2 linked regions of the Pseudovibrio sp. M1P-2-3 genome follow. The protein of the gene in region 1 interacts with the protein of each later gene in a pairwise test. Links are inferred from orthologs where the notes say so. Each region holds a gene or a part of one and is shown in the gene's direction. Other genes may lie near its edges.

The links.
Region 2: the proteins of hflC (region 1) and ftsH interact in binary tests that used the Escherichia coli proteins (3 or more experiments, as listed by UniProt). The link is inferred for Pseudovibrio sp. M1P-2-3 from one-to-one orthologs.

Annotation. Positions count from the first base shown.
Region 1 is NZ_JARRCW010000001.1:884,556-900,389, forward strand. Bases 7,368-10,367 are described here. They hold hflC (protease modulator HflC), read left to right. Parts: upstream 7,368-8,423; coding sequence 8,424-9,311; downstream 9,312-10,367. Other genes in these bases: hflK (FtsH protease activity modulator HflK), read left to right, coding at 7,368-8,424; P6574_RS04115 (DUF2065 domain-containing protein), read left to right, coding at 9,308-9,499; P6574_RS04120 (DegQ family serine endoprotease), read left to right, coding at 9,659-10,367. Outside these bases: P6574_RS04050 (AsmA family protein), read left to right, coding at 1-103; P6574_RS04055 (ribbon-helix-helix domain-containing protein), read right to left, coding at 56-343; P6574_RS04060 (DUF4169 family protein), read right to left, coding at 330-560; P6574_RS04065 (SspB family protein), read right to left, coding at 611-1,210; P6574_RS04075 (thymidylate synthase), read left to right, coding at 1,853-2,647; P6574_RS04080 (3-deoxy-manno-octulosonate cytidylyltransferase), read left to right, coding at 2,668-3,492; P6574_RS04085 (histidine phosphatase family protein), read left to right, coding at 3,489-4,100; P6574_RS04090 (dihydrofolate reductase), read left to right, coding at 4,161-4,673; P6574_RS04095 (hypothetical protein), read right to left, coding at 4,670-5,539; P6574_RS04100 (phytanoyl-CoA dioxygenase family protein), read right to left, coding at 5,694-6,728; more of hflK, read left to right, coding at 7,243-7,367; more of P6574_RS04120, read left to right, coding at 10,368-11,140; phosphoserine phosphatase SerB, read right to left, coding at 11,193-12,083; tRNA (adenosine(37)-N6)-dimethylallyltransferase MiaA, read left to right, coding at 12,067-13,053; P6574_RS04135 (2-isopropylmalate synthase), read right to left, coding at 13,205-14,761; P6574_RS04140 (hypothetical protein), read left to right, coding at 15,455-15,834.
Region 2 is NZ_JARRCW010000001.1:594,450-610,276, forward strand. What follows is about bases 8,574-11,566. They hold ftsH (ATP-dependent zinc metalloprotease FtsH), read left to right. Parts: upstream 8,574-9,108; coding sequence 9,109-11,025; downstream 11,026-11,566. Other genes in these bases: tilS (tRNA lysidine(34) synthetase TilS), read left to right, coding at 8,574-8,844; glmM (phosphoglucosamine mutase), read left to right, coding at 11,285-11,566. In the rest of the region: Holliday junction branch migration protein RuvA, read left to right, coding at 1-600; Holliday junction branch migration DNA helicase RuvB, read left to right, coding at 597-1,640; ybgC (tol-pal system-associated acyl-CoA thioesterase), read left to right, coding at 1,653-2,123; protein TolQ, read left to right, coding at 2,368-3,081; protein TolR, read left to right, coding at 3,085-3,546; P6574_RS02875 (cell envelope integrity protein TolA), read left to right, coding at 3,553-4,485; Tol-Pal system beta propeller repeat protein TolB, read left to right, coding at 4,599-5,876; peptidoglycan-associated lipoprotein Pal, read left to right, coding at 6,016-6,501; tol-pal system protein YbgF, read left to right, coding at 6,720-7,550; more of tilS, read left to right, coding at 7,522-8,573; more of glmM, read left to right, coding at 11,567-12,634; P6574_RS02910 (outer membrane protein), read left to right, coding at 12,809-13,594; P6574_RS02915 (IS110 family RNA-guided transposase), read right to left, coding at 13,764-14,699; P6574_RS02920 (diflavin oxidoreductase), read right to left, coding at 15,085-15,827. UniProt on the Escherichia coli protein: Acts as a processive, ATP-dependent zinc metallopeptidase for both cytoplasmic and membrane proteins. Plays a role in the quality control of integral membrane proteins.

The DNA of each region.
Region 1 (15,834 bases):
ATTGACGCCTAAAGTCGGAGTGCCAAAATCAAAGCCTCCGGTTCCTCGAAAAACACTACGGTTTCGTGAACTCCCCGGTGGGCGCATTATCCAGCTCAACTAAACTGGCCTCCGGCCTCTCCAGAAGTTTCACCTTATTCCTATAAAAATCGAGTATAGCTACGCGGATGCAACTTGAAAGACTTGCCTCTGGGTCCCTTTGGTCGTCGATTATAGCAACTGTTCTGGTGAGATTCAGGCTCTTTGAAGTTGCAAGGAGTTGTAGCCCCTCCCAGAACTCCGGCTCCAGCGCGATGCTCGTCCGGTGCCCATGAAGCGTTATCGAGCGCTTAATCAGGGTCATTTTTCTTCAAATGTTGTTCGGAAGTTTTCGTAGGTACGGCTTTTTCCAGCCGGTGCCCGTTCAAAGCCTGAAAGGCTTTTTCATTCGCTTTTGACGTGACGTTTTCCTGAATTTTGGAGCGGCCGAAGCGAATACGGTTTTCTTGAGCTTGTTGTTCTTTGTTGGCGCGTTTACGCTCTTTCCTGAACTTTCTAAGGTTAAGTACCTGAGCCGTCAAAACAAACCCTCCAAACAACAAGTGCCCCAAAATAGGGGCACTGCTTCAAGTTAATTTTTCTTACGGAAGGCATCAAGGGAGACAACATGAGCTCCCTCGTTATTTTGTGGAGGCTCGTTGTCCTCACTGCGCTGTGGGGCGGCTCCTTCGGGGATGGGCTCCCCAAGTTCTGCGTCCTGAGATGTTTCGTTCGCAGCATCTGCATTGGAAGAAACTTCCTGTAAGTGACGCTCCTGAATGCTTGGCTGTTCAGCATCTTTTGCGCGAAACTCTTCGGGCAGGTCTTCCCCAGTCTTGCCCGGCTCAAACTCAAGAGCGAACTGGACAGACGGGTCAAAGAAACCTTTGATGGCCGAGAACGGGATATAGAGTTTTTCTGGAACACCGCCGAAGGAAAGACCCACTTCGAAGGCATGTTCTCCCACTTGCAGATCCCAAAACTGGTGCTGCATGACAACCGTCATTTCCTGAGGATAGCGTTCCCTCAAACGATTGGAAATCTTCACACCCGGGGCAGTGGTTTCAAAGGCGATATAGAAGTGGTGTTCGCCGGGAAGACCCGAACGTAGCACTTCATTGAGAATCTTCCGGACTGCACCGCGCAGGGCGTCCTGAATAATTATATCGTAGCGGATCAGATCTTCTGCCATCGGTGGCTACGCTCATCCTTTTGCGTTTCTACAGCCTGCCCAACTATACCGTAAAGGCAAATAAAAGCCTGCACAAATTAAAAAGTGCCATAATCTGTAACATTATGGAAGCGCAGGCGCAAAATTCAGTGAAGGCTTCTGTTGCCAGGTGCCTCCGAACCCCGCCTAAAGGTGCTAACCAAAAGGACTTAGCGGACTACCGGTACTGCATTACGCAGCAACAGCGTTGTCCATAGCGTAGTTGTCATTTGCAACTATCATAATGGCCCGATGTCGGTGGTACCATGCCGAGCAAAAGTAAAGCCTTTACGCCCTCGTCGATCCTATTTCGCCCCCGCCAAAACCCGCATTCCTTACTGCGGGCTTTGGTGGAGGCGCCGGGTACCGCCCCCGGGTCCGAATGGTTTATTGCGCTCACAATTTATTGCCGTAGCCAGCAAGCTGGCAAACGGGAATATAGGTGCAGTGCCCCTTAAAGGGAAGGGGGTAGCTGAAGTGTTTTGCCAGTTGTTGACAAAATGGATAAGAAGAAATCAAAGACGCGCTCTTTGTGGCATTTTGCCGAGCAACTGTATAAGCCAGTGGAAACGGTTATTTTAGATTGCTTGGCAAAAGACCAAGGCGTTTTGGGAAGGACATTCAATGCAGCAATATCTTGAACTTATGCAACGTGTGTTGGATGAGGGGGCTGTTAAGGAAGATAGAACAGGAACGGGAACCCGCTCTGTGTTTGGTCACCAGATGCGCTTTGATCTTTCCAAAGGCTTCCCCATGGTGACAACCAAGAAACTGCACCTAAAGTCTATCATCCATGAGCTTCTGTGGTTTTTGAGTGGTTCGACTAATATTGCGTATTTAAAAGAGAACGGCGTACGGATCTGGGATGAGTGGGCGGATGAAAACGGAGATCTGGGGCCGGTCTATGGCTACCAGTGGCGCTCATGGCCTACGCCTGAAGGTGGTAGCATTGATCAGATTACAAACCTGATCAATCAAATAAAGACCAATCCAGATAGCCGCCGCCTGATAGTTTCCGCGTGGAATCCTGCCCTTGTGGATGAAATGGCGCTGCCTCCCTGCCATAGCCTCTTTCAGTTTTATGTGGCCGAGGGCAAACTCTCCTGTCAGCTTTATCAACGCTCTGCTGATATCTTTTTGGGTGTCCCGTTCAATATCGCATCCTATGCCTTGCTCACCATGATGGTGGCACAGGTCTGCGATCTGGAACCCGGCGAGTTTATTCACACATTCGGGGATGCCCACTTGTACAGCAATCATCTGGAGCAGGCCCGTCTACAACTTTCCAGAGCTAAGCGTGCTCTGCCGACCTTGAAAATTAATCGGGATGTGAAAGATATTTTCGCGTTTAAATTTGAAGACTTCACCTTAGAAAATTACGATCCGCATCCGCATATTAAAGCGGTCGTGGCTGTTTGAATAAAAAGGTATTGAACAAAATGCGTGCTTTAATTTCAGTGCCCGCCAGAATTGGCTCAACCCGTTTCCCTAAAAAGCCTCTTCACTCCATTGCCGGAAAGACTCTGTTGGAGCGCTGTGTGCAGATTGCGAAAGTTGCTGCCAAGCAAACCGGCGCTGATTATGTGGTGGCTGTGGACCATGAGGACGTGGCACGGCACTGCGATGAAATCGGTGCCCCATGGGTGATGACAGACCCTAGCTTGCCCTCGGGAACCGACCGTGCTTTGGCTGCGAGAGCTCAAACGGGAGAAAACTACGAGTTTGTTTTAAACCTGCAAGGGGATGCGCCGTTCACCCCGCCAGCTCATGTATCAAAACTCATAGAAGCTGCCCGGCAGAATCAGAGTGCCCATGTATTCACACCTGTGATCCAGCTGGATTGGGAAGCGCTGGACCAGTTGCGTGAGCACAAGAAAAGCCACCCTTATTCCGGCACCACTTGTGTACGTGATATCAACGAGATGGCCCAGTGGTTTTCCAAGACTATTCTCCCGGCTATTCGCGGAGAAGATAAGCTGCGCTTGCAAAGCAACCTTTCTCCAGTGCTGCGTCATATTGGACTTTATGGATACCGGATTGATGCATTAAAACGCTTTACCAGTTTGCCTGTGGGGCACTATGAAAAATTGGAGGGCCTTGAGCAGCTACGCTTTCTGGAAAACGGAATGCGCATTCATGCAGTTCTGGTGGAGCGCCCCGAGCTTTCAATGTCGGGTGTAGACACTCCCGCTGATGCCGAACTTGCAGAAGAGTTAATCGCGAAACACGGCGACCCTGCAGATAAACTGGAGAAGCTTTTATGATCCGTATATTTGTTTGTCGCCACGGCAATACCTTCGATAAAGGAGACGTTGTCACACGGGTTGGAGGCCGGACGGATCTTCCGCTCAGCACCTCAGGGCAAGAGCAGGGGCGGGCTTTGGGAGAACACTTCCAAGCAAAGGGAGTTCGCTTCGACCGCGTGTTCTGCTCCCCCTTGCAGCGTACCAAGCAAACAGCTGGACTGGCTCTGGCCGGGCAGGATGAGGAGATAGAGTTCAAGGTTCTGCCGTTTTTGGTGGAAGTTGACTATGGGCCCGATGAGAACAAGCCGGAAGAAGAAGTTGTCGCCCGCATTGGCGAAGAGGCTTTGAAGGCATGGGAAGAGCAGGGCATTCCCCCTGAAGGCTGGCATGTGGACCCACCAGCAGTAATCGGGCGCTGGCAGGAGTTCTTTGCCGGTGCCGCTAAAAAGTACAAGGATGAAACTATTCTGCTTGTAACCAGCAACGGGATTGCCCGTTTCGCCTTACAGGCACTTTCCGAGGGAGCTGGAAACAACGCCCTTAAGCTGAAGACAGGTGCCTATGGAATTTTTGAGGTTTCTGAAAGCGGTGAAGTGTCGTTGAATGGGTGGAATATTCGCCCCTAAGAGATATCGCCCCTTTGGGGGCGGCTACTCCATTGTGTTTAAAGGTTCGGGAGCCGGGAAATGGTGAAAATTTCGATGATTTCTGCGGTGGCAGAAAACGGTATTATTGGTGCAGGTAATGATATGCCGTGGCATATTTCTACTGACCTGAAGTTTTTTAAGAAAACAACCATGGGAAAGCCCATTGTTATGGGCCGCAGGACATTTCAATCCATAGGGAAACCACTGCCGGGCCGAACGAATATTGTCATTACGCGCGATTCTACGTTCCAGCCTGAAGGCGTTGTCACGGCGTCTGGTCTGGATGAAGGGCTTGATGTGGCCAAGGCCAAGGCGCAGGAAACCGGCGTTAATGAAATCATGATTATGGGCGGTGGGCAGGTTTATAATATGGCCATGCCCCATGCCACAAAACTCTACATCACGCGGGTACATGCAAAGCCAGAGGGCGATACGTTATTTCCCGATATAGATAATAGCGATTGGCAACTGAGTGAAACACTGCCTTTCCAAAGAGGTGAGAAAGATAGTGCGGATACCTCACTGGAGATCTATGAGAGACGGGTAACCTAAACCGCCTCTTGTATAAGAGTAGGGCTTTGCAGCAGGACTGGAGAAAGTGGCGGATTGGCCACTTGCTCCAACAGGTTCTTGGCCTGCACTTCAAAGGGGATAGCAGAAAAGCGGCGGAAGAAGCGATCTGTTTGGATCATGAATAAATTATTGCACACTTGCCCGGGTCCAAGTGCATTCCATCCATAAAAGCCAAAGGGGTCTATCAAGACTAAAGTGTTGGGCTTGAGCGTCAGCGTATGCGGCTGTAGACTGGAAAGCTCCCTCAAGTCTTCGGGGGTTACATTTGGGGTGGTTCTCATCCCTTCCTGTAGCTCGGCATATCGCCTTTGCTCCCACACCATTCGTTTCTCGGTAATTCTATGGGATTGGGGAATATAGGAAAACAGTGAAGTCTCGTTTCTACTGCCGCAGGTGACCCAGCATACGACATCAGGCATTTGTTCAATGGAATGGACGTTTTCCGTGGGAGCCCTTTGGGGTTTTCTAGAAACAAATAGCGGAGCGAGAGACTTTCCAGCCCCTGTTAATGAACGGAGTAACAGTTCTAGATCATATTCAACAGTAGCGGCGTGGGTAAAAGGCATTAATTTCAAATCTGCGGGCGAGATCGGGATTGCTTCCACTTGTCCCATCCACCCGCTTTCCTGAAAAGTCGCCTGTTTTTTATCAAAGAATTCAACGGCTATTTGGTGAAGTTGTTTTTGAGGGAGAAATGCCTCCTGAATATAGTACCCGTGTTCGCAAAAGTGCTTTCGGGCTTTTTTGTTTAGCCCTATTGAAAGCGTCTGTTGTTGCCTGTCCTGAAGTTTTTTGTGATTTGAAAGCCATTTTGAAACTTCGGCCCAGCCCTTCATTTGACGCATTTTTCACCAAGCTCCCCCTGAGACTCACTCAGTAAAACATGAAAGAAAGCACAAGGGCTCCTCTCGATTGCGGGAGATGAAAATTCCTTTAAGAATTCTAGTAGGAGAAATGTGCTGCAGGTAAAAAGGGGAGGCAAGTGCCGGATAACTCCTGTCAAAATACCGCTGGGCTGTTTACATAGCGCTTGCCCGTGTTTCTCCATATTGTCCGCTTGCCAAAATTTTTTTCCAGAAAGTCCGAATAGGCCAAAAAGAGCTCCAGTTCTCTGCCTTTGACGCCAGGAAGCGATTTGAGGTCAAAGCCACACCACGGCAAGAAGGGGTTGCGGCGCATATGGGCATGAAGTTCTATTCGTTTGGTCGGTTGGGGGCTTGGCACTCTGCCGTGAAATCCAAAGGTATCAGCTATAACCAGAGTATTGGCTTTAACGGGAAAAGACTGGGCAGCGCTATATCCCATCTGGTCAAGCTCTTTATGGGTCGCACGGAACGACCCATGGGCATGATGGTTTCGCTTGTCACGGCAGGCGTTAATACTGTTTTGATATTCCCATTCAAGACGCTTGTCATTGATGCGGTGAGAGCCCGGAGCATAGGAGAAGGGGCCTTCCTCCTCGTTAACATCATGCAAAAAGAGCCAGGCTTTGGCAGTGCTATGAAACGTGTCGGCATGTAATTTTGTTTGAGGGTCTGCCCCTCCTTGCGCAGGGTCCACCAGTACTGTCTGGATAAAAAAGATGGGTTGCCCCCCACAGGCAGCGGTGTACCGAATGAGATTGAGAAGTCCTTTATTTTCTATTGAACTTTTTAATGTAGGCCGCTGTTCAATGACCTGTTGTGTAATTGGCGTCATTCGCGTTGCTGTTTGTCCCTGCCGCATTTGCCGGGTTTTCATGGGAGAGCGATAGATCTCGTTCCGCAAAGCTTTGAAATCCGCAGGGGAGAGATAGTTTTCAATTTTTATGAAGCCATTTTGATCAATATCGGAAACCTGATCAGGCGTTAAATACTTCGCAAGGCGCCGACGCCGAGATTCGGCAAGCCCTGCTGCGAGCTTTAATCTTGCCCTGTGAAGGCCCCACCGATTGAGACGTTCATTGCCTATAATCGGGTTCTTTTTGAAGGATTTGGCTGGGCCTGCGACTTCCAGAGCCCAAAGCGGGGTTTTTAAATAATCCAAGGGAACCATGGGTGTGCCTTCCTCAGAATGCTGGTTGCCAGAGGCTTTGGAGTTTAAGGCGGGGTACTAGGAAGAAACTCCACGGAAAATGGGAGGTCGTTAGTGATTCTTGGATAATAAAGGGGTAAATTTGAGAGGCATTCCTTTGAAAGAAATGGGGGAAATCCCGAGAGTACCTTTCATATCTAGTGGTTCTTTTTCTCAGGTGGCGGAACATTTGGAGAACTGGTTATATCTACTTTATGGACATCAAACTTGTAAGTTCTTGGTTTTCTCCTGAAAACCATGGAAGTTTCGGTACATTGACTACTTGAACTGGTGATTAATTTACCTAAATCCTTTAGGACTAAGAGACACTGTGGGCTTGTGGGGAATAAACGCCCTTTATTCTTAGGACTGGAGAAGGGTTCTATTTACGATTTTGGGGCATTGCCTATACCTTTAATCAAGTCATAATTGACACAGTGAACGAATAATTTTTTAGGCCGGGTGTCCGGCATATTACCGAGTAAGGGACTTCTTTATGCCTTGGAGCAATCAAAGTGGAGGTGGCGGCAACGGCGGCCCCTGGGGGAACTCTGGTGGCGGTGGCGGCAACAGCGGCGGCCCATGGGGCGGCGGCGGCGGCGGCCCGCAGCGAGGCGGCGGTGGCAATACACCTCCTGATTTTGAAGACCTCCTTAAGCGCGGCCAAGAGCACCTAAAGAGCGTTATGCCCGGCGGCGGCGGCGGCGGCATGGGCTTTAAAGGCATTTTGCTTGCAGTCTTCATTGCTGTAGTCATTTGGTTGGCAACTGGTATCTACCGTGTTGAAACAAACGAGGTTGGTGTTGCCTTGGTTTTCGGTAAGGTCGAAGGTCATACCTCCCCTGGTTTGAATTATAACTGGCCGTACCCAGTTGGCGAAGTTTACACTCCAGCAGTTACGCGTGTTCGCGAAGTCAGCATCGGCATGGCAGAGTTTGTTCGTGGCAGCTCTGTAAATCAGCGCGATGTGCCGGAAGAAAGCTTGATGCTGACCGGAGATGAAAACATTGTGGACGTGGACTTCAAGGTTCAGTGGCTCATACAAAATACCCCAACGGGTGTTTCCGAGTATCTGTTCAATATCCAAAATCCAGAAGCGACAGTAAAAGCTGTTGCAGAAAGCTCCATGCGGGAAGTAGTCGGGAATTCCCGAATCGATTCCATCCTTACCGAGAATAAAAAAGCTGTTCAGGACGCAGTTCTCAAATTGATGCAGTCCACATTGGACTCTTACAAGGCTGGTATTGAGATCACTGAAGTTCAGATGCAAAAGGTTGATCCTCCATCACAGGTTATTGAAGCATTCCGTGATGTTCAGGCCGCACGTGCTGATCAGGAGCGTATCCAGAACGAAGCGCAAGCTTATGCCAACCGTATTGTGCCAGAAGCCCGCGGTAATGCTGCACGTATCAGTGAAGCGGCGCAGGCTTACCGTGATCAGACCGTCGCAGAAGCCAATGGTCAGGCGCAGCGCTTTACAAAGATCTATGATGAATATGCCAAGGCTCCTGACGTAACCCGGCAACGTCTCTATCTGGAAACTATGGAAAAGGTTCTGGGTAAGAACAATAAAATAATTATTGACGGAGATATCTCCGGGTCCGGTGTGTTGCCTTACCTTCCGCTTGATCAACTCAATAAAACATCCTCAGCGCGAACTGTAGGAGGGAACAACTAATGCGGAACGGCTTTATCGGAATTCTTATCGCAATTGTTGTGCTGGTTGGTTACTGGTCGACATTTATAGTGAACCCGGCGCAGCAGGCCTTGATCTTCCAGTTTGGTGAAGTGACTGGGATGGAGAATAAGCCTGGTTTGAAATTCAAGTATCCTTGGCAAAACGTTGTTTACTTGGACAAACGGATTTTGAACTTGAATATGCCGGTATTTGAGCCGGTTTCTTCTGACAAGAAACGACTTTTGGTTGATGCGTTTGCACGCTATCGCATTTCTGATCCAGTGAAGTTTTACCAGTCCGTGAACAATGTGGATGAAGGATCTCGCAGACTGTCCACATTCTTGCAATCGGCCTTGCGAGACCAGATTGGTAAGGCGACGTTTACTCAGGTTGTTCGTGATGAACGTTCTGATCTCATGGAATCCACTCGTAAAGAAGTTGAGAACAGAGCGAAGGCTATCGGCGTGGACGTGATCGATGTGAAAATCCGTCGTGCAGATCTGCCGGAAACCAACTCTCAAGCAATCTATGCGCGGATGCAGACTGAGCGTCAGCGTGAAGCAACTGAAATCAGAGCGCAAGGTGAAGAGCAGGCAAGGCGTATTCGCTCAAGAGCTGATCGTGATGCAACCGTGATCGTTGCGAATGCCCAAAGGGATGCGGACATCATTCGCGGTGATGGGGATGCTGAGCGGAACAGTATTTTTGCCGAAGCCTATGGAAAAGATAAAGAGTTCTTCGAATTCTATCGCTCCATGCAAGCTTATGAAGAATCGATGAAATCCGGTGATACGTCCATGGTTCTTTCACCAGACTCCGAGTTCTTCAGATACTTCAAGAATGCCGGAGGAGCAGTGCCTGCCAAAGCGCCCGCAACCGCGCAATGAATGATCTGATCGTTGCGCTTGGGCTTGTTCTAGTTATTGAGGGGATCCTTTATTCATTGGCTCCCTCACAGCTGAAAGAGTTCATGCGCAAGGCTCAGGACATACCAGACCAGACTTTGAGGGTCGGCGGGATCATCGCTCTAACTCTTGGGTTTTTGATAGTATGGTTCGCACGAGGCGGGTTTTGAGGAGGGACGTTCCCCTTGAGCTTTGCTAGTGTCAGGATAGGCTGCTTGGCGGGTCTATTCTCTAGTTGAATAGATACCCGCGCTTTCAATGAAGGTGCGGGTATTTTTATTATAGAAACGCCCAGTCGCGTTTGCTGCTAAATGTGGAGATGGGGCCCAATGGCTATACCCGGTATCCGGCATCTGCCGGCCAGATTTAATTATCGTTTTGTTTTGGCGTCATTATTTACGCTCTGCTTCGTGGTGAGCGGCGCTACGTTCTCACGAGCTGCGGGGCCGGACTCTGTCGCCGATCTGGCTGAACAGCTTGGGGATGCAGTTGTAAATATTTCAACTGCGCAACAGGTATCGGCGCAGCGATCCGTTCCCATGCCACAGGTTCCGGATGGGTCTCCTTTTCAGGAGTTTTTCGAGGAATTTTTCAATAAGCAAGAAGGGGAGAGCGGTCGCCCCAAGCGTGTGCAGTCTTTAGGATCCGGATTTGTCATCGACGGTGAAGAAGGTATCATCATTACCAATAACCATGTAATTGAAGGGGCCGATGAAATCACGGTAAACTTCAATGATGGCAGCAAGCTGATTGCTAAGCTGATTGGCCTTGATGAAAAAACTGATATAGCAGTTCTCAAGGTAGAACCCTCAAAGCCCTTGAAAGATGTCAGGTTCGGTAATTCAGATGTGCTGCGTGTTGGCGATTGGGTAATGGCAATCGGTAATCCCTTCGGCTTGGGCGGAACTGTAACCGTTGGAATTGTTTCTGCACGTAATCGGGACATTAATTCAGGTCCCTATGACAATTACATCCAGACAGATGCCTCCATTAACCGTGGTAATTCAGGTGGGCCTTTGTTCAATATGGAAGGGGAGGTTGTTGGCATTAACACCGCGATCTTCTCTCCATCGGGCGGTTCCATCGGGATTGGTTTTGCAATCCCCGCCGCATCGGCTTCAAAAGTTATTGGCCAGCTGCGTGAGTTTGGTGAGACCCGTAGAGGTTGGCTGGGTGTGCGCATTCAGGAAGTGACGGATGAGATTGCCGAGGGACTTGGCATGGAAAAAGCCAGAGGTGCCTTGGTTGCCGGAGTAACTGAGGATGGTCCCGCAAAGGGGGCAGGAATCCAGCCCGGTGATGTTATTGTGACATTTAATGGAAAACTTGTTCCACAAATGCGAGACCTCCCGCGCATGGTTGCCGATACGGAAATCGGAAATGATGTGCCCGTCCAGATTTTGAGGAAAGGTGAGGAGCTGACTGTTGCCGTGACGCTTGGCAGGCTGGAAGAACCCACGGAGCTGGCGGAAAAAGCAGTAACTGAAGATTCTAAGAAGTCAGAAGAGCCTCAGTTTGAAATTCTTGGAATGTCTCTTGCCAAGGTCGATGGAGAGCGCCGCGAAAAATACGCACTTACCGAAAAGGTAGAGGGTGTTGTCGTGACTGATGTTGATCCGGGTAGCCCGTCAGATGACAAAAGGATCATTCCCGGCGATGTGATTGTTGAAGTAGCACAGGAAGCGGTGACTTCGCCAGAGGATGTTGTGCAACAAATCGGCCACTTGAAAGAGCAGGGACGCCGTTCAGCCCTTTTGCTGCTTTCCAATGGCGATGGCGAACTGCGCTTTATAGCGGTTCGTATCGAATAGCTTATAACGTTTGGAGGCGGGTTGATGGCCAGTTGCCCGCCACTCTACGCTTTTACCTAATAAATTCTTCGTATTTGTAACCTTGGATATACAGCAGGCTTGTCAGATCTCCGTTATCAACTCTGGCATCAGCAGCAGCTGCCACCTTTGGTTTGGCGTGATAGGCAACGCCTAGTCCGGAAATAGCAATCATTGCCAGATCGTTTGCACCGTCGCCAACAGCAAGCGTTTCATCTTTGGATAGACCTTTTTCTTTCATAAGCTGCTCAAGTCGCTCCTGTTTGGCTAACTGGCCCAATATCGGCAGTTGTACTTGCCCTGTTAGCTCGCCGGCCTCCTCAATAAGAGTATTTGCACGATTTTCATCAAAGCCCACCTGCTTGGCAATTTCTCTTGTGAAAACCGTAAAGCCGCCGGAGACAAGAGCTGTGTAGGCCCCGTTTGCCTTCATCGTTGCGATCAGCTCTTTTGCACCTGAATTTAAGGATATCCGGTTTTCCAGAGTCTGCGCGATGACAGAAGTTTTTAATTTCTTGAGCAGCTGCACCCGTTCCTTCAAAGCGGGCTCAAAGTCGATTTCACCGCGCATTGCCCGCTCTGTAATGTCCGCTACTTTGTCTTTGAGGCCGACTTCTGCCGCCAGCTCATCAATACATTCCTGACCAATCATGGTTGAATCCATATCGGCGATCAGAAGTTTCTTTTTTCTTCCCGCAACAGGTTGTAGGAATACATCTACCGCAGCGCCCTTAAGGACATCTCGTAGTTTGTCCTCCAGCCCTTCAATAGGGGTTGAAACGGGAAGTATGAAATCGTAGGCAAAGCCTTCTCTTAAAACCTCTTGGGTTGATTGATTTGGCAAAGCCTTCCGGACTGACAAGATAGTCTCTTCAGAGATTGCGGGAAGGGTTGGATTGGAAACGAGCGTGACAACAAAAGACATAGGAAGCTCTCAGCAACAAAAGAAACAAAGCAGGTTTAACAGACCTGAGGCTGTGTTGATAGCTGGACCAACGGCCAGCGGCAAGACCGCACTGGCGATTGAGCTTTCAAAAATGCTGGGTGCGCGCATCGTAAATGCAGATTCTATGCAAATTTACAGGGACCTTCATATACTGTCTGCGCGCCCTTCCCGCGAGGAAGAAGCGCAGGCACCTCACGTTCTGTTTGGTCATGTTCCCTCCCATGAAGCCTATAGTGTGATGCGATGGCTTTCTGATTTTGAAGTAGAGTTGGAGGCTGCGCGAAAGGAAGAGGTACCTTTGATTGTGGTTGGGGGGACAGGCCTTTACTTCAAAGCGTTGCTGGAAGGTATTTCTCTGATGCCGGAAATTTCGCAGGACATTCGACAATACTGGCGCGAAGAAAGCTGCCACAAAACCGCTGAATATCTTCATTCAATTTTGAGGGAAAAAGATCCTGTTGTGGCGGCGCGGCTGAAAGAAGGTGATACTCAGCGCATTGTCAGGGCATTGGAAGTGATTGAAGGTACTGGGAAATCCTTGTCATATTGGCAGCAAAATCGCAGCACGCCTCTGCTGGGAAGTTCCGACCACGTTTCAGTGGTTCTGGCGCCGGAACGTAAGGCTTTGCATGAACGTATTCATAGAAGGTTTGAGTTGATGATGGAGGCGGGGGCAGAACAAGAGGCTGTTGCTTTGACGTCTCAAGGACTTGATCCCAGCCTTACTGTCATGAAGGCTATTGGGGTGAAACAGTTGAGCCTTGCAGCAGCTGGTGAGGTTTTACGGGATGCGGCCATTGAGAGGTCGAAAACTGAAACGAGACAATATGCCAAACGACAGATGACGTTTTTCAATGGCCAACTGCCCATGTGGCCGCAACTCGACCCGTTGAATGCGGCTGATAGAGAAGCTTGCATAGACACCCTAGGGAAAGCGTTTGCCAAGTAGTAAGGGGTAAACCTTTTGACACCCCTTAAAAAGCTTCTATTAATTTAGCTAGGGCAGCGAGACGTTTTATTGAAACAGCTCGCTGCTTTAACCTATTGTTTAGGTACGTATCTTTAACCGAAAACTAGTGTCCACTTTTCGGCTATACGCTTTAGCTAGCGAGCACATCTTCCACGTTGACTTGCCGCTGCCGACGCAGTTGTAAGCGGTTGAGCGCGGAAACATAGGCTCTGGCGGACGCAACCAAGGTATCGGTATCAGCGCCTTTACCTGTAGCGATTTTGTTACCGTCTTCAAGCCGCACCGAAACTTCTGCCTGTGCATCTGTACCCTCTGTCACCGCATGCACCTGATAGAGCTGCAAAGTAGCGTCATGGGGCCAAATGGCTTTGATGGCGTTGAATGTTGCGTCAACAGGCCCATCCCCATTGGCTTCGCGGGTTTCATGGCGGCCATTGACATCCATGGTTAAAATAGCCTTCTGCGGGCCGCCAGTACCAGCGATAACGGTCAATGCGATCACTTTGACGGTCTCACCCTGTACAGTGATTTCGTCTTCGACCAAAGCTTGAATGTCTTCATCGTATACATTCTTCTTGCGGTCGGCCAGCTCTTTGAAACGGCGGAAGGCCTCCTGAAAGGCGTTGTCACCCAGCTCATATCCCAGTTCTGTGAGCTTGTCTTTGAATGCGTGGCGACCCGAGTGCTTGCCCATAACAAGTGAGGTGGCACGCACTCCCACATCTTCGGGGCGCATGATCTCGTAGGTCTCAGCATTTTTTAGCATTCCGTCCTGATGGATCCCACTTTCGTGCGCGAATGCATTTTTACCGACAATCGCCTTGTTATATTGCACAGGGAATGAGGAAACGGCGGATACAAGTTTGGAAGCCCGTGTCATATACTTGGGGTCGACCTCGCATGTATACGGCAGGACATCGGATCGTGTGCGTATGGCCATGACCACTTCTTCGAGAGCCGCATTGCCTGCACGTTCGCCAAGCCCGTTGACTGTGCACTCAATCTGCCGCGCCCCGCCATCAACTCCGGCCAAAGAGTTCGCCACAGCAAGGCCCAGATCGTTATGGCAATGAACGGAGAATACGGCTTTGTCCGCATTCGGCACGTTGTTGCGAATGTTCTCGAACATAGCCTTGTATTCATGCGGTACAGCATAACCGACCGTATCTGGCAGGTTGATTGTTGTTGCCCCAGCCTCAATTGCAGCTTCTACGCAGCGATAAAGATATTCAATAGGCGTGCGGGTTGCATCCATTGCGGACCACTCAACGTCATCAATTAGGTTTCTGGCCTGGGTAACGGTTTTTCTAACGATCTCCAGCACGTCCTCTTGGGATTTATTCATTTGGTGTTCCAGATGAATGGGAGATGTGGAGACGAACGTGTGAATGCGGCCCCTGCGTGCAAAGCCAACAGCCTCGCCAGCGCGGTCAATATCGGCGGGAATTGCGCGGGCCAGACCCGCTATAACGGCGTTTTTAGAACGGCGGGCAATCTCACTCACGGCCTCAAAATCGCCGTTGGAGGCAATTGGGAAGCCTGCTTCGATAATATTGACACCCATAGTGTCCAGAATTTCGGCCACTTGCAGCTTTTCTTCCAGTGTCATGGAAGCGCCGGGAGACTGTTCTCCATCACGCAAGGTGGTGTCGAAGATAACGACTCTGTCTGTTGCAGATGTGGTCATGTAATGAGGTCCTTCAGTTGCCCCCCACTTCATCACACTTGGTTTTCAAGGGGCTTTTACTTTTTCCAGATGGTTCAAGATCCCCTAAGAGCCCGCTCGGATACGGAGCAGCCGACGCTCAGGGGCATCTAAGTAGAAGGAGATCAAGAATACGAGTTAGGCCGCCGCACAAATAGGCGTCGCTGGAAAAATTCAGATTGTCGCAGGAGGCGATCATCTGCTCACTCTAGCCTTTTCTCAAGTTACACTTTTATCACAGTATAAGGCATAGACCTATAAAGCGTAAAGAATGTAAGTAATCAAATTATTTCCAAATGCCTATCTCAAATGAAATTAAATGGCAAGGGGATTTGATAAAATGGTCAAAGATTACTTTTTGAGAAGGTGACTTGTTATTTGTGGAAAGGGGGCAATATCGTAATATCAAAAGGTGCGAGGCTTGATTGCTCTGCAAATAAGATGGCGAAATCTCAATGACTTATTTTTAAGATTTGTAACGTGCTATTATTAATATTTAGCTCAAGGTGAGTACTATATATAATATATATTTAAAGTTGTATTTGTGACAGCTTCGCGCAAGGTTTGGTGGTTCATACTCGTATCATTGCTTTCTTCCGCTACGCTATGAGGGCGTGGTTCCTTTTTCCTTTAAGCTCTATGATGGAGTAGCAGGGGCAAGAGATTTGTTTACCAATGCCTACGATCAATTCCAGTCTTTTACAAAATCATGCCATAGAGCTGCTGCAAAGTTTTCAAGTCAGTAAAATTCCAAATATCTCTCCTAACCAGGGTGAGAACAAAACTGCCATAGAGAAAATTAATGAGATCATTACCGGGCAAACGGATAAGACAGTGGCAACAGCTAGAGCCCGAATTGCTGAAGCTCATTTGGAGGCCTCGAAATCTGAGTTAGAAAATAACTCAGATGCTCCCTTTGGGCTCTCCGTCGGGGGAGTTTATTATGAAAAGGTCGCCGATATGAGCGAGGGAGTGCAGATCAACGCCTATATAGCAGCTAAACAAGTGGAGCGTTACCTCCGCGAAGAATATATATCTTCTGGAGCTGTCGATAA
Region 2 (15,827 bases), 290 kb from region 1 along the record:
GGCATAGTTGATAGTTTTGGCGATGACTTCGTGCTGCTGGATGTTCAGGGGGTTTGCTATCAGGTACACTGCCCGTCCCGTACATTGCAGGGCCTGCCAAGGGTAGGAGAGGCTGCTGTACTTTCCATCGATACATTTGTCCGTGAAGATATGATCAAACTCTATGGTTTCCATGACGATACAGAGCGGGAATGGTTTCGTCTTTTGATGACTGTTCAAGGTGTTGGAGCCAAGGTTGCGCTGGGCATTCTCGGAATTATGAAAGCATCAGAGGTTGCCAATGCTATCGCCTTGGGAGATAAAACAGCTGTGACACGTGCTCCCGGTGTGGGTAAGCGTGTGGCTGAACGCATTGTGAGCGAGCTGAAGGATAAAGCGCCAAACTTTGCGTCAGTGGATGGGGGTACAATTGCCATTTCATCAAGCCTGCAAGAGAACACAGCCTCTAATTCAATTTCAGATGCGGTTTCTGCCCTGTCTAATCTGGGCTACCAACAAGCGCAGGCAAGTGCCGCTGTGGCTGCTGCATTAAAAACTGCGGGCGAGGATGCCTCAGCTGAAACGCTCATTCGCTTGGGGCTTAAGGAACTTGCAGTATGACAGAGAATGAGCAGCGCTTAGTAACCCCTGAAATTCGTGGTGATGAAATTGATAGTGGGATGCGCCCTCAATCACTTGATGAATTTACAGGGCAGAAGCTGGCACGACAGAACCTCAAGGTTTTCATTGAAGCGGCAAAACAGAGAAACGAAGCTCTGGACCATGTCCTGTTTGTTGGCCCTCCGGGCTTGGGTAAGACAACTCTTGCGCAGATTATGGCTCGGGAGCTGGGCGTTAATTTCCGCGCAACTTCAGGTCCGGTGATTGCGAAATCTGGTGATTTGGCTGCGCTCCTGACAAATCTCGAGGATCGGGATGTTTTGTTCATTGACGAAATCCACCGGTTAAATCCAGCAGTTGAAGAAGTCTTGTATCCGGCTATGGAAGATTTTCAGCTGGACTTGATCATAGGGGAGGGGCCAGCGGCCCGCTCCGTTAAGATTGATCTTGCTAAATTTACGCTTGTAGCCGCGACCACACGCCTCGGTCTGCTAACAACTCCTTTACGGGATCGTTTTGGTATTCCGGTTCGTTTGGAGTTTTATACACCTGAAGAGCTGGAGTTGATTGTCAAACGTGGAGCACGTTTGCTCGGCATTGGTATGAGTGATGAAGGGGCTCGGGAAGTCGCTAAGCGCTCACGGGGAACACCACGAATTGCTGGAAGGCTACTGCGAAGAGTACGGGACTTTGCAATTGTTGCTGGCATGGCAGAGATAGATGCAGCCTTGGCTGATCGTTCACTTGTTCAGCTGGAGGTGGATTCCGCAGGCTTCGATAGTCTCGATCGGAGATATCTAAATCAGATAGCTTTGAACTTCGGTGGTGGCCCGGTGGGCATTGAAACCATTGCTGCAGCACTTTCAGAGCCTCGTGACGCCATTGAAGATATTGTTGAACCATACTTGATCCAGAACGGTTATCTTCAGCGTACGCCTCGCGGGCGTATTTTAACGCCAGTTGCCTTTCAACATCTTGGCTTGGCTGTACCATCATCTTCCATGGCCCCTCAAATGGGCCTGTTCCCCAATGATGATTAAAGAGAAAGCTCTATGACTAACCAATCAGGACAAGAATCCTGGCCTGATATTTCCGGCCGTCTTATTGAAGGTGGACACAGCTTTCCGGTGCGCGTGTACTATGAAGATACGGATTTTACCGGTGTTGTGTACCACGCTGCCTATTTGAAGTTTATTGAACGGGCCCGTACAAACTTTTTAAGACTTTGTGGGATTCATCACCGCGAATTGGGCGAGGGTGTCCATGGCGAACCTCTCGCCTTTGCTGTACGCCATATGGAGATCGACTTTCTAAAACCCGCCAGAATCGATGACCTTTTGGAAGTGATATCTACTATTGAAACTCAAAAAGGTGCGCGCTTTGTACTTTCACAAAGTGTTACTCTGTTTGGGGATACGTTGTTTCGGGCCCGTGTGACAATAGCAGTTATTTCTCCAGATGGTCGCCCAAGGCGTTTACCTGAAGGACTGGCAAAACGGCTGCAAGGACAGGTTTTTGCATAATTTTCCAAGTCGTAATTCATAGGCATTTTTCAATAAATTTATCTGGAGTTGGAGCTCTTTTAATTCTTCAGTAACCTTAACACGGTCTTTTCAATAAGTGTGTGTGAAGTGCACACAGTCGAAGTTTTGACAAATTCGCAGGGCAGGAAGGCTTAAATCGTTTTCCAGTTATGCGCCAAATAGCGGCGGGGCAGTGCCGTTTTGTGTTGTGCGTTGAAGAATCGGGCAAGAGGTCCAATACCCAATGAACTCTGATAGTGTTTCTCAAGTCGCTCTTGCAGGGCCTGAGGCAAGTCTTTCCTATCTTTCCATGTTTTTCGAAGCTGATATTGTCGTCAAGCTGGTGATGCTTGGCCTCATCTTTGCTTCCGTCTGGAGTTGGGCGATCATATTTGATCGGGCCGTGCTGTTTTCGCGTGCAAAGCGGCAAATGAACCGTTTTGAAGGCGTGTTCTGGTCCGGCCAGTCTTTGGAAGATCTTTATAATTCGCTTTCAGCACGGGCCAATAATGGCATGGCAGCGTTGTTTGTGGCTGCAATGAAAGAGTGGAAACGCTCGCATGAGGGAGACCGTCCGGCAATTGCCAGCCTGCAACAGCGGATTGATCGCACGATGGATCTGACGATTGCCAGAGAAGTGGAGCGTTTTGAGAAGCGGCTGATGTTCCTTGCAACAGTTGGAACAGCAGCCCCGTTTATTGGCTTATTCGGGACAGTTTGGGGAATTATGAACTCCTTTGCATCAATTGCCGCTTCTAAAAATACCAGCCTCGCAGTTGTTGCGCCGGGTATTGCAGAAGCTTTGTTTGCAACAGGTTTGGGGCTGGTGGCAGCTATTCCCGCTGTTATTGCCTACAATAAACTACAGGCAGATGCTGGAAAACTCAGCGCGCGTATGGAAGGGTTTGCCGACGAATTTTCTGCCATTTTGTCCCGCCGAATTGATGAGCGGGTATAAAACATGGGTATGAATGCAGGAGGCAATCAAACTCAGGGGCGTAGTAGCGGTAGACGCGGGCGTCGTCGCCGGTCCCACGCGGCTATGAGTGAAATTAATGTGACGCCGATGGTCGATGTGATGTTGGTGCTGCTCATTATCTTTATGGTTTCTGCCCCTTTGCTGACTGTCGGAGTTCCTATCGATCTGCCTGAAACACGAGCAAAGCCCATGGAAGGGGAGACGGAGCCCATCGCTATATCAATTAAGGCTGATGGGGAAGTTTACATTCAGGATACGAAAATCGCAGTCGATGAGCTTGTGGCTAAATTAGAGGCTATTGCTCAAAATGGCTATGATGAGCGCATTTACGTTCGGGGAGATCGGGACGCCGATTACGGGGTTATTATGAATGTTATGGGGCGGATTAATGCTGCAGGTTATAAGCGTTTGGGGCTTGTAACACTGGATGAAAAAGGTAGTTAATCGGGCATGCGCAGTGCACTTGTTGTTTCAACAGCCCTGCACCTTGGGGTTTTGATTGCGGGGGTTGTAGCCCTGCCTTCTGTGGAGGGCTTGGTGGCCCCGCCTGTGGATTCTTTACCTGTTGAACTTATCCCTCAATCAGAAATCACGAAACTCCAATTGGGTTCTAAGGCCGCAAAGGAAATTAAAGAGGCCGCAGCCCCACCAACTAAAAAGCCTGCTGTGGACGAGCCTGAAGTGGAACAGGCAACAGGTGAGACAAACGTTGAGGCCCCCAAGCCGGTTGAGGGGGAAAAGCCGGCTCAAACTGCATCTATAACCGAGCAAACACCTCCTCCTGAGCCCGAGCCAGCCTTGGAACCGGAATATACTGCGAGTGTTGAGACGGTACCAACACCTCAAGCAGAACTTGGGCCGGACGTTGAAAAGGCTGAGGAAATTCAACAAGTGGTGAGCGTGCGCCCCCGTACGAAACCAAAGGTGCGCATCAGGCCCAAGAAGCAACAGGAAAAACCGAAGTTCAACCCCAATGATATTGCAGCTTTGCTGAATAAAACGACACCCACGGCTGCTGGTGCCCAAAAATCGCAGAAAGTAGCCTCTCTTGGTTCTGCTCAAGGTCAGACGAATGTGCACATGTCTCAATCAGAGTTGGATGCTCTGCGTTCTCAGGTAGCTCAATGCTGGAACCCACCTGTAGGTGCGCCCGGGGCCGAACAACTGGTTGTAAAACTGCAATTCAATATGGGGCGTTCTGGGGAAGTTGAAGGCCTTCCCCGTATTTTGAACTCCAACAGCAATCCGGCATTTGGAGCTGCAAGTCAAAGCGCAATTCGTGCCGTTTACCGGTGCAGTCCCTATTCATTACCAGCCTCAAAATATGAGGCATGGAAAACTGTCATTCTAAATTTTGATCCCCGTTTAATGCTTGGGTATTGATGAGAGTTTCAAAGGAGCAAAGGTCCATGTGTGAGGTATTGACACGCGACCATCTACCATTACATCGATTTGGCCAATGGGTTCGCTGTTCTTTGGTGTCTTTAGGCTTGGCAATGGGAGCTGTGTTTGCAGCACAGCCTGCCGCTGCTCTTGTGGAAATTGATATTACACAGGGACAGGTTGAACCTATGCCCATCGCCCTGCCGGATTTTGGTGGGACGGGTGTGGAAAGCGAGCTTGCAAAGAATATAACTGAAATTATTCAGGCTGACTTGCGCCGCTCCGGTCTGTTCCAGCCCATTGACCCGGCTGCATTTATCCAACAGAGCATGAATGTGAACACCCAGCCGCGCTTCGGTGATTGGCGCACAATTGGATCGCAGGCTCTTGTAACGGGGTCCCTCTATCAGGAGCCGGACGGGCGGTTGAAAGCTGAGTTTCGCCTATGGGATGTCTACGCAGGACAGCAGCTCATTGGGCAGCAGTTTTTCACATCGCCCGATAACTGGCGTCGTCTGGCCCATATAATTTCTGATGCCATTTATGAACGCCTGACGGGTGAAAAGGGGTATTTTGACACCCGTATTGTTTTCATAGATGAAAGCGGTCCAAAAGATGCGCGGCGCAAGCGGCTTGCAATAATGGATCAGGACGGGGCGAATATTCGCTACCTGACAAGAGGGAATAACCTTGTTCTAACGCCGAGATTTTCTCCGGTTAATCAAGAAATTACCTATATGTCCTACGTGGGGGGAAGCCCTCAGGTTTACTTGTTTAACATCGAAACAGGGCAACGTGAGATTTTGGGGGATTACCCCGGTATGACTTTTGCTCCCCGCTTTTCCCCTGATGGTCAGAAGGTGGCCATGAGTTTGCAACAGGGCAGCAATGCAAACATTTTTGTGATGGACCTGCTCAGCAGGGAAACAACACGGCTTACAAATATCGCAGCAATTGATACAAGTCCGTCCTTCTCCCCAGATGGTCGCCAAATTGTCTTTGAAAGTGACCGTGGCGGCTCTCAACAGCTATATGTCATGAATGCAAATGGTACAAATGCGCAGAGAATCAGCTTTGGGCCAGGCAGCTACTCCACCCCCGTCTGGTCCCCGCGTGGTGACTTGATTGCATTTACAAAAGTGCATCAGGGCCGTTTCATGATTGGCGTTCTTCGCCCCGATGGAAAAGGTGAGCGTATTTTAACAGAAGGTTACCATAACGAGGGGCCTGCATGGTCTCCGAACGGGCGTGTTCTGACGTTCTTCAGGGACACTCCGGGTGGACAAGGTGGTCCGCAGGTTTGGACTGTTGATCTGACAGGGTATAATGAGCAGATCGTTAATACACCAAACTTTGCTTCGGATCCGGCTTGGTCCCCGGTAATGAATTGATAAGCAGCTAGGAAAAGCTTCCATTGTAGTGTTTACCAGTTGTGGAAGCTTCAACTTTTCTTTAACCATACTAAATAAAGTTTCTACTTTTGATAGTTTGAATGTGGGCCCTTCGGGATTAAGGGATCAGGAGTTTTAAATGAATAGGTCAGTGTTTGCGCGTGCGGCGCGTGTCATGGGCGTTATTGCGGTGTGCATGGTCGCTGCGGCGTGTGCACAGAACCGGACGCAGGCTCCTGGGGGCGCAGGGTCTGTAGTAGCAGGAAGCGCGCAGGACTTTGTCGTTAACGTGGGGGACAGGGTGTATTTTCTGAATAACCAGTCGACCCTTAGTCCAACAGCTAGAACAACGCTGGATAAGCAGGCGCAGTGGCTGAAAGCATATTCCAAATACACTGTCACAATCGAAGGGCATGCGGACGAGCGTGGTACACGCCAATATAACATTGCCCTTGGCGCTCGTAGAGCCTCCGCTGTTCGTGACTATCTGGTGGCCAGAGGAGTTAGTACCTCGCGCATAAAAACACTTTCCTACGGCAAGGAGCGTCCAATTGCGGTGTGTGACAATGATTCTTGCTGGAGCCAGAATCGCCGCGCCGTTACAGTGGTAAACAACGCGCGCTAGGGCTTTTTAGTGATTGAAAGGCCCCTCATATGTGAGGGGCCTTTTTTATTCGTGGAGCTTGGTTCGTTAAACCTCTGAAGAACTCTATTGAATGTCAAACTTTCGCCAGTATCTGATTAGCATTAAACTAAAACCATATTAGGTTGGCCTTCCATGTTCAGGAGAAGTTGATGACGCAAAGGGCGATACTGAAAAGGCTAATTGGATTTGTATGTCTAATGGCCCTAATGTCAGGCGCTGCCTCAGCGCAATTGTTTGGCAGTGAGAAGCAGACAGCCTCCAATAACGCTGTACGGATCAGTCAGTTAGAGGAGCAAATTCGCATTTTGACAGGTCAGCTGGAAGAGCTCAGCTTTCAAGTTAGATCCTTGGAAGATACTCTACGCCGGTCTCAAGAAGATACTGAATATCGTTTGCAGCAACTGGAAGGAACTGGAGCTGGGAAAAAACAGAGCAGTGCATCCAAGCCGCCGACTTCCAGTCAAAGAACCTCGCGCCAGCAACAAGTGGCGAGTGCCAATCGCTCACAGCAGGCTAGTGGCGCTGGACCATTGGATCTTTCTGCTCAGCGCCCTCAAGCAAAGAGCAGCGGAGCCTCATCTACTATCGCTTCAACAGCTCCGGTTGCTCATTTTAACGGTAATATCCAAAGTTCGTTGGTAGGCGAGCCAGTAGCCGACTATAACATGATCTATGAGGTTCTGGAGAGCGGAAATTATCCGGTTGCGCAGGAGGGTTTTGATACTTTCCTAGGCATGTATCCAGATCATAAGCTCTCGCAAAATGCACAGTTTTGGTATGGGGAAAGCCTTTATGGTCAGCGTCAATACCGCTCTGCCGCAGATGCATTCCTGAAAAGTTATACGGACTATCCTCGTGGCGAGTTCGCTGCGGAGAGTTTACTTAAGCTTGGTATCTCATTGAAAGGTCTAGGTGAAAGTGGGGCCGCATGTGCCACGTTCTCAGAGCTCCTTACAAAATTCCCGAATGCCCCAAAAGATCTCTTGAAAGATGTGAAAATTGAGCAAGCTAGTGCGCGGTGTAACTAGTTTTGAGCCCCATTGTCCGCTATCAGACATTGAACTGGTAAAGCTCTTTTCCGCCTTTTCTACAATGCGCAGGTTGGCTCTAGGTGTTTCTGGTGGAGGGGATTCTTTGTGCCTCATGTGGGCTCTACACCGTTGGACACAACTTGTAGAGAACGCTCCCAAGCTGTTTGTGTTCACTGTTGATCATGGTTTAAGGGCGGAAGCAGTAAAAGAAGCCGAAGGTGTTGCAGCGCTATGCGCCGATTGGGATCTCTATCACGAGACACTTCATTGGATAGGTAAGAAAAGTCCCTCCAACTTGCAAGCACAAGCCAGAGCAGCCCGGTTCCAACTCCTCCTTTCCAGAGCGCATGAACTCAATTGTGACGCATTAGCTCTGGCTCATCATCTGGACGATCAGGCTGAAACCTTTCTCACGCGTCTATCCAGAGGCAGCGGGGTCTATGGCCTTGCTGCCATACGCAGTCGGCGCTTAGATACGATAATTCCCGTTGAAAGGCCTTTGCTTACCACCCCAAAATCCCGGCTTATTGCCAGCTTGAGAGAACATGGAATCGAGTGGTTTGACGACCCTAGTAATGAAAATGAAGCATTTACACGCATTAAGGCTCGCAAGCTTCTGCCTGAGCTCACAAAGGTTGGACTAACTGCGGAACGGATTGCAGAAACGGCCCGTTCGATGGAAAGAGCAGCAAATGCTTTGGATGAGTGGGTTGAACGGGCATTTAAAAGTCAGGGAAAGGTTCACCCCTTAGGGGTGGTCCGGCTAAATCTATGTGTTTTCGAGGACTTGCCTTGTGAGGTGGTATTGAGGCTTCTGGCCCGCTCCATCAGGTTTGTAAGTGGGGCAGAATACACGGCGCGTTTAAGTAGCTTGGAAGGCAGTTATCAATCAATTTTAGAAGGCAGGAAGTCTACAACGGTCTCAGATACTGTCCTTTTTCAGCATGGAAGCTCCCTTTATTTATTTCGAGAATTCGGTCGCAAAGGTATTGCCCCGATTGAGTTGAACGGAAGTGAGACTGGCATTTGGGACAATCGTTTCGAATATAAAACTAAGAATGATGCGGAGGGCGCGGTTCTTAGGCCTTTAGGGGAGGGGGGCTTTAAGCACTTTAGTTTTGAGCCTCCTGAAAATTGGCCAAAAGCAGTTTTTCTTACAGCGCCTCTTATTGTTTTTCCAGATGGGGGGTCCTACATGCCAACAATGAGAAAAACTGAACCGGCCGACGAGGAGGGAGGCAATCATCATGAAACTGCGGTGCAGCTTCGATTGCTTCGGGATAAACTATAATATTCCTTCTTCGAATGAACTTGGCTCTTCAGCATGTTAAACAGTTTTGAGTGAGGCGAGCTCGTCTATAATGCGAATAGACCCTGCCAGATATTTAGGAAATGACTCTTTAGTCATTTCCCTAAAGTATCAGTTTAAGGAAAAATAGAGCGAACTGTGCCAATCTTGACTTGACCTTGGCAAAACGGGCAAAAACGCCTATGATGTTTGTTAATAATGGCATAAACGCGAAGATCGCCGCACCGACGCGGTAAAGGGATCGAAATGAACGCAAATTTCCGGAACTTCGCCCTCTGGGTGATCATTGGCCTATTGCTGATAGCGCTGTTCCAACTCTTCCAGAATCCGACTTCAAGAACGATTAGTAACGAGATTCCGTTTTCTCAGTTTCTGAATCAAGCTGAGCAGGGTGATGTTAGTCAAGTGACAATTCAGCAGCAGGATATTTCAGGGAAATATTCTAGTGGCGGATCGTTCCAAACCTACGCTCCTGATAATGCTCAATATATTGAGTTGCTACGCTCAAAGGGCGTTCTTATCAATGCAGAGCCTCCCTCTGAGAACTTTTCATTGATTGGTGCTTTGATCTCTTGGTTCCCGATGCTACTCATTTTGGGTATCTGGATATTTGTCATGCGACAGATGCAGGGGTCTGGCGGTAAGGCTATGGGCTTTGGTAAGTCCAAAGCAAAGCTTTTGAGCGAGACGCAAGGCAAAGTCACATTTGAAGATGTGGCAGGCATTGATGAGGCGAAGGAAGATCTTCAGGAAATCGTGGAGTTTCTGCGAGACCCACAAAAATTCCAGCGTTTAGGTGGTCGTATTCCACGTGGCGTTCTGTTGGTTGGTCCTCCAGGTACGGGTAAAACCTTGACGGCTCGTGCGGTTGCTGGAGAAGCCAATGTTCCGTTTTTTACAATTTCAGGCTCTGATTTTGTTGAAATGTTCGTGGGTGTTGGTGCTTCACGTGTCCGTGACATGTTTGAGCAAGCTAAGAAGAACTCACCTTGTATCATCTTTATCGATGAAATTGATGCCGTCGGACGTCACAGAGGTGCGGGCCTTGGTGGTGGTAATGACGAGCGTGAGCAGACTTTGAACCAGCTGCTGGTTGAAATGGACGGGTTTGAGGCAAACGAAGGCGTGATTATTATCGCCGCGACCAACCGTCCTGATGTGCTTGATCCTGCACTACTCCGTCCTGGACGCTTTGACCGTCAGATTGTTGTTCCAAACCCAGATGTAACTGGCCGCGAGAAGATCTTGAAGGTGCATATGCGTAAAGTGCCTCTTGCCCCGGATGTAGACGTTCGCACTCTGGCCCGTGGTACACCCGGATTTTCTGGGGCCGATTTGATGAACCTTGTGAACGAGGCGGCTCTTCTTGCAGCTCGTCGCTCCAAACGCTTGGTCACAATGGGTGAGTTTGAGGACGCCAAAGACAAGGTGATGATGGGTGCTGAACGGCGTACTCTGGTTATGACTGAAGAGGAAAAGAAGCTGACAGCCTATCATGAAGCTGGTCATGCTTTAGTCGCTCTTCATATGCCAGCTTCCGACCCTATCCACAAAGCCACGATTATCCCACGCGGCCGTGCGTTGGGTATGGTCATGCGGTTGCCGGAGAAAGACCAAGTCTCTTTGACAAGAGCAAAATGTAAGGCAGATCTGGCCGTGGCAATGGGCGGGCGTGTAGCTGAGGAAATGATTTTTGGCTACGAGAAGGTGACTTCTGGTGCATCCGGAGATATCCAGATGGCAACTAAGCTCGCTCGTGCAATGGCGACACAATACGGTATGTCCGACGAGCTGGGCCCACTCCTATATGGTGAAAATCAGGAGGAAGTCTTCCTTGGCCATTCGGTCGCTAAAAACCAGAATGTGTCCGACGAAACCCAACGAACAGTGGATGCGGAAGTCAAGACTTTCGTCAATCAAGGATATGAGACTGCGGTTTCCGTTCTCAAAGAACACGAAGACCAGCTTCACACCATTGCACAAGGTCTTCTGGAGTATGAAACCTTGTCGGGTGATGAGATCAGTAAGCTCCTTGAAGGGGAACCACCAGTTCGAGATACCGGTGATGATCTGCCTCCAAGCCGTGGTTCCGGCATTCCGACCGCCGGGGCCAAACGAGGTGGTGAAACCGATGGCTCAATGACACCGCAACCCCAAGGGTAAGCTTTAACCTGAAGGGATGGTAATTGGAGAACGCCCGAGCATAAGCTTGGGCGTTCTCTTTTCTGGTCTTGGGTTCTCGTTAAATAAAGAAATAATAAGTGAACGTTTTACGCCTTTTTCAATCACATTTCAGGTTTTAAAGAACCTCTCCAGCAATATAGAGATATGATTGTCCATTGAGTTGGTAGGTAAGGATGTGTGCTTCGCTTTGAATCGAAAGTCTGGCGAAAGGCGCTAAACGAAATAATAAGGAGCATTCATGTCGCGCACTTACTTTGGTACCGATGGAATCCGTGGTACTGCGAACCAGTGGCCAATTACGCCTGAGATCGCCCTTAAAGTTGGAATGGCTGCAGGGGTGGTTTTTCGGCGCGGCAAGTACCGTCACCGCGTCGTTATAGGTAAAGATACTCGGTTGTCTGGTTACATGATCGAGAATGCGCTTGTTGCGGGGTTTACGGCTGTTGGACTTGATGTATTTGTACTCGGTCCTATGCCAACCCCAGCCGTTGCTATGTTGACACGGTCTCTGCGGGCTGACCTTGGTGTAATGATCTCCGCTTCACATAACCCGTTTGAAGACAACGGGATTAAGTTTTTTGGTCCTGATGGGTTTAAGTTATCCGATGAAGTCGAGCTTGAAATTGAACGTCTCGTAGATAGTGACCTTGGTCCTCTTTTGTCTTCAGCCAATGAACTTGGCAGGGCAAAACGGATTGATGGTATGCGTGACCGGTATATGGAATTTGCGAAAAGAACGCTGCCGCGCAATATCTCTCTTGAGGGTTTTCGTGTTGCTATCGATTGCGCAAATGGTGCTGCCTATAAGGTTGCCCCTGAAGTCCTTTGGGAAATGGGAGCCGAAGTCTTTCCAATTGGTGTAGAGCCTAATGGCTTCAATATTAATAAGGGTGTTGGCTCTACAGCACCGGACGCGTTGAAACGAAAAGTACACGAAGTCAGAGCAGATATCGGTATCGCTTTGGATGGAGATGCTGACCGGGTCATCATTGTAGATGAAAATGGTCAGGTTGTTGATGGCGATCAGTTGATGGCTGTTATAGCCCAGTCTTGGCATGAGGATGGCCGTCTATCTGCTCCGGGGATAGTTGCAACGGTAATGTCGAACCTTGGGCTTGAGCGGCATATGGAGGGCTTGGGCCTCTCCTTAGCACGGACTAAAGTTGGTGACAGATATGTTGTTGAACATATGCGCCAACATGGGATCAACTTGGGTGGTGAGCAATCCGGACATATTGTCTTGTCTGATTACGCGACAACAGGAGATGGTCTTGTCGCAGCTCTCCAACTTCTTGCGTGTGTGAAAAAGCACAATAAGCCGGTTTCTGAAGTCTGCCGGAAATTTGATCCTGTCCCTCAAATCCTTAAGAATATTCGCTTCAATGGAGGAGCTCCTTTAGAGAGCAATCATGTTAAAGCAGCGATTGAAGCGGGCGAGCAATCATTGCAGGGGTCGGGTCGTTTGGTTATTCGAAAATCTGGTACAGAACCGTTGATTCGCGTAATGGGTGAAGCCGATAATGAAGCAAAACTGCATCAGGTGGTGAACGATATCGTTGACGCAATAAATACAGCAGCGCAGTCTTAAGAGACTTCCCTGAAGGGAAATAGCCTTAGGTATAAGCCTGTTAGGCTTGGTGTATTTCCCTTCTTTCTTTCCCTAGAGATCGATATTAGTAAATATTTATCTATAATTAACATCTAAGTAACAATTACACTGAAATATCCATAGGTAGTTTAGGTGGTTATTGAGGAAATAACTATGAAATTACTGGTGGGTTTATTTGCATCAATTTCGATAATAGGGCTCATGCACAATAGTGCTCTTGCTGCGGACCTTCCGGAGACTATGTCTCCACTGCCAACACCGGTTATCGAGCCTGCCAAGGTCTCGGGCTGGTACCTTAGGGGAGATGTTGGATACAAAATCTATAAAGCTCCAAGGGCCTCTTTTGGTCAACGTGCTTTTTTTAAGGAAGAGCAAGACCCAACAGGTTTCAACGGCGTTGGTCTCGGATATCGCTTCAATGAGAATTTTCGAACTGATATAACATTGGACTATGAGTGGCCCTCCAGGTTCTCAGGAGAGGCAGAGTGCTTTCTTCCTTGCGTAGGTGGAAGCTCTGTTGAAACCGCTAAGCTGGATGTATGGACTGTTCTGTGGAATGCTTATGCAGAGCTCGGCAATTTTAACGGTCTCACGCCTTATGTCGGGGCAGGTGTAGGGGGGTCTTATGTGCGTTCAAGAGGTGTTCGGTATGTGAATGCAGACGGGAACAGAGGGCACTACAAAGGGGCAGGAAAGTGGAATCTATCTTGGGCTCTGATGGCAGGTGCAGGTTATGAACTTTCGCCTAAATGGACATTAGATGCGGGCTATCGCTACCTAAATATCGGTGATGGGCGTACCAAAAAGATTACTGCGGGTGAGACCGCTCGGATCGAATACAAGGATTTACAGGCCCATGAGTTTCGGGTTGGCTTACGCTATAGCTTTAATGAGACTTCCCAAAACTATGCATCGCAGCCTTTAGTAACGACATACTAGAACTGTATCTGGTTGAAGTTTGGCCGAAGTCTGGATCCTCAATAATGTGCCCAGATCACCTCGCGCTCATTAACATTCACACTCCGCGCTCTAACTACTCTATTTAGCGATTGTTTGTCGTTTGATTTGCGCCAATCAGACGACGTGCGCTTTAGAGTATCCGTCTTGGTCAAGCCGTTTTTGGTTGCCATTGCCGGTCCGCTTTTATGAGAGCGTTTGCCAGTTCGATTAGCTTACGCATGAGAGCTATTATGGCGATTTTGGGAGGCTTACCAGCCGCTCGCATCTGGTTGTATTTGGCTTTCAGGTCTGGATTATAACGGCTGGCAACAACGGCAGGCATGTAGAGTGCATCGCGTACCGGCTTGCGCCCTGCTTGAATAAAAGCAGCGCCCCGCCAGCGTCCTGACTGGCGGGTCATGGGGGCCAGCCCCGCCAGAGCAGCGGCCTGTTTACGGGATAATTGTCCAAGCTCTGGCATTTCAATCACCAGCGCCGCGACGGCGACCTGTCCCAGCCCGGGAATAGAGTGTAAAATCTTTGCTGCCCGCGCCCTTTGAGGGCTCTGCTCAATTTGCTTTTGAGTTTCGGCGTTAAGGGCCTCCAATTGCTTTCGCACGAGTTTCAGGCGTTGCTGTGTCTGTTTGCGAACCAGGTTCACCCGTTGTGTTTTCAACCGGTTCTCCAGTTGCGTGGCTTCTTTTACAAGAGCTTGACGTGCAACGCGTATCTCTTTGAGATGACATAGGCTTGCATCGACTGGCTTGTCTGGTTCCAACTGGAAATCCTGCCCCATTTGGGCCAGCAGGCGCGCATCAATCCGGTCCGTCTTCGCCCTCTTGCCTTTGGCCTGTGCAAACCGGCGTGCTTGCCATGGGTTAACTTTGCTCAGAGGATAGGAACCCGACAATGCCAACTCAAAAGCGCCGTGATAAGAACCTGTGGGTTCAAAAATAATTCGAGCGACAGGCAGGCCTTTCAGCCAGCTTTTTAACTGTCTGTACCCTGCAGCTGTATTGGTAAACTGCTTGCTCTGCTCATCCGGCAGGCAGTACACATCAAGATGGTCTTTCGAAATATCGACACCAATGGTAACCTCAGACATCTTCGCAAGTATCCTATGCTTGTCGTGCAGAGCTTTGGGCTGCTGCGTATCCGTTCAGGCCTGTTGCGAAGACGGTGGCCGATCATACTCTAAAACGGTCCCTTGTGACCTAGCGCGTCCCGATCCGACCACCGCCACTGCCCTCCCGACTCAATACGGTGGCCATTGGCCTATATTCGCAGAAGACACTAAAAAGCATAAGACAAGCGCGTTCCGTTTGATTGGGTTCAATCAAACGGAACGCGCTCAAAATAAATAAGTTAGAGTGCACAGCGTGAATGCGAATGAACGCGATGTACTCTAGAGCTGAGAGTAAAGTCGGCAAAGGAATCGAGTAAAACTCAGTTCTCTTTGCCGGTTGTCGTTTTAGGCGGGGTAACGAGCCTTAATAGACATCGCGCAGATAGCGCTTTTCTTTTTTCAGGCGGGTTACATATGCGTTTGCCGCTTCGCTGTTCATTCCACCTTCTTGGGCGATCACTTCATGCAGGGCACGATCTACGTCTTTTGCCATGCGGCTTGCATCACCACATACGTAGAAGTGGCCACCTTCCTCCAGAGCAGCGTAAAGGCCCTTACTCTGCTCCAGCATGCGGGTCTGAACGTAGATCTTCTCTGCCTGATCGCGGGAGAAAGCCAGATCCAGACAGTTTAGAATACCAGAGGATTGCATGGCTTCAATTTCATCTTTGTAGATGTAATCGCAAGCCGCATGCTGGTCACCAAAGAGAAGCCAGTTCTGACCTTTTGCACCAATGGCTTCACGTTCCTGCAGGAAAGCGCGGAATGGTGCGATACCTGTACCCGGGCCAACCATGATCATTGGCACATCATTGTCCGTTGGAACCCGGAAGGCCTTATTCGGAGAGACGAATACCTTGGATGTACCATCAGCTGCGATACGATCAGCAAGGAAGCTGGAGGCCACACCGCCATGCTTGCGCCCATGGCTGTCATAGCGCACAGTGGCAATTGTCAGGTGCACGCTGTCTTGATGCATTTTGGAGCTTGACGAGATGGAGTATGCGCGGTGCTGAAGTGGCTTGAACAACTTCATCATGTCTTCAAGGCTTGGAGTGATCTGCGGATAAAGATTAAACAGATCAAGCGCATCTTTGGACCACAAAA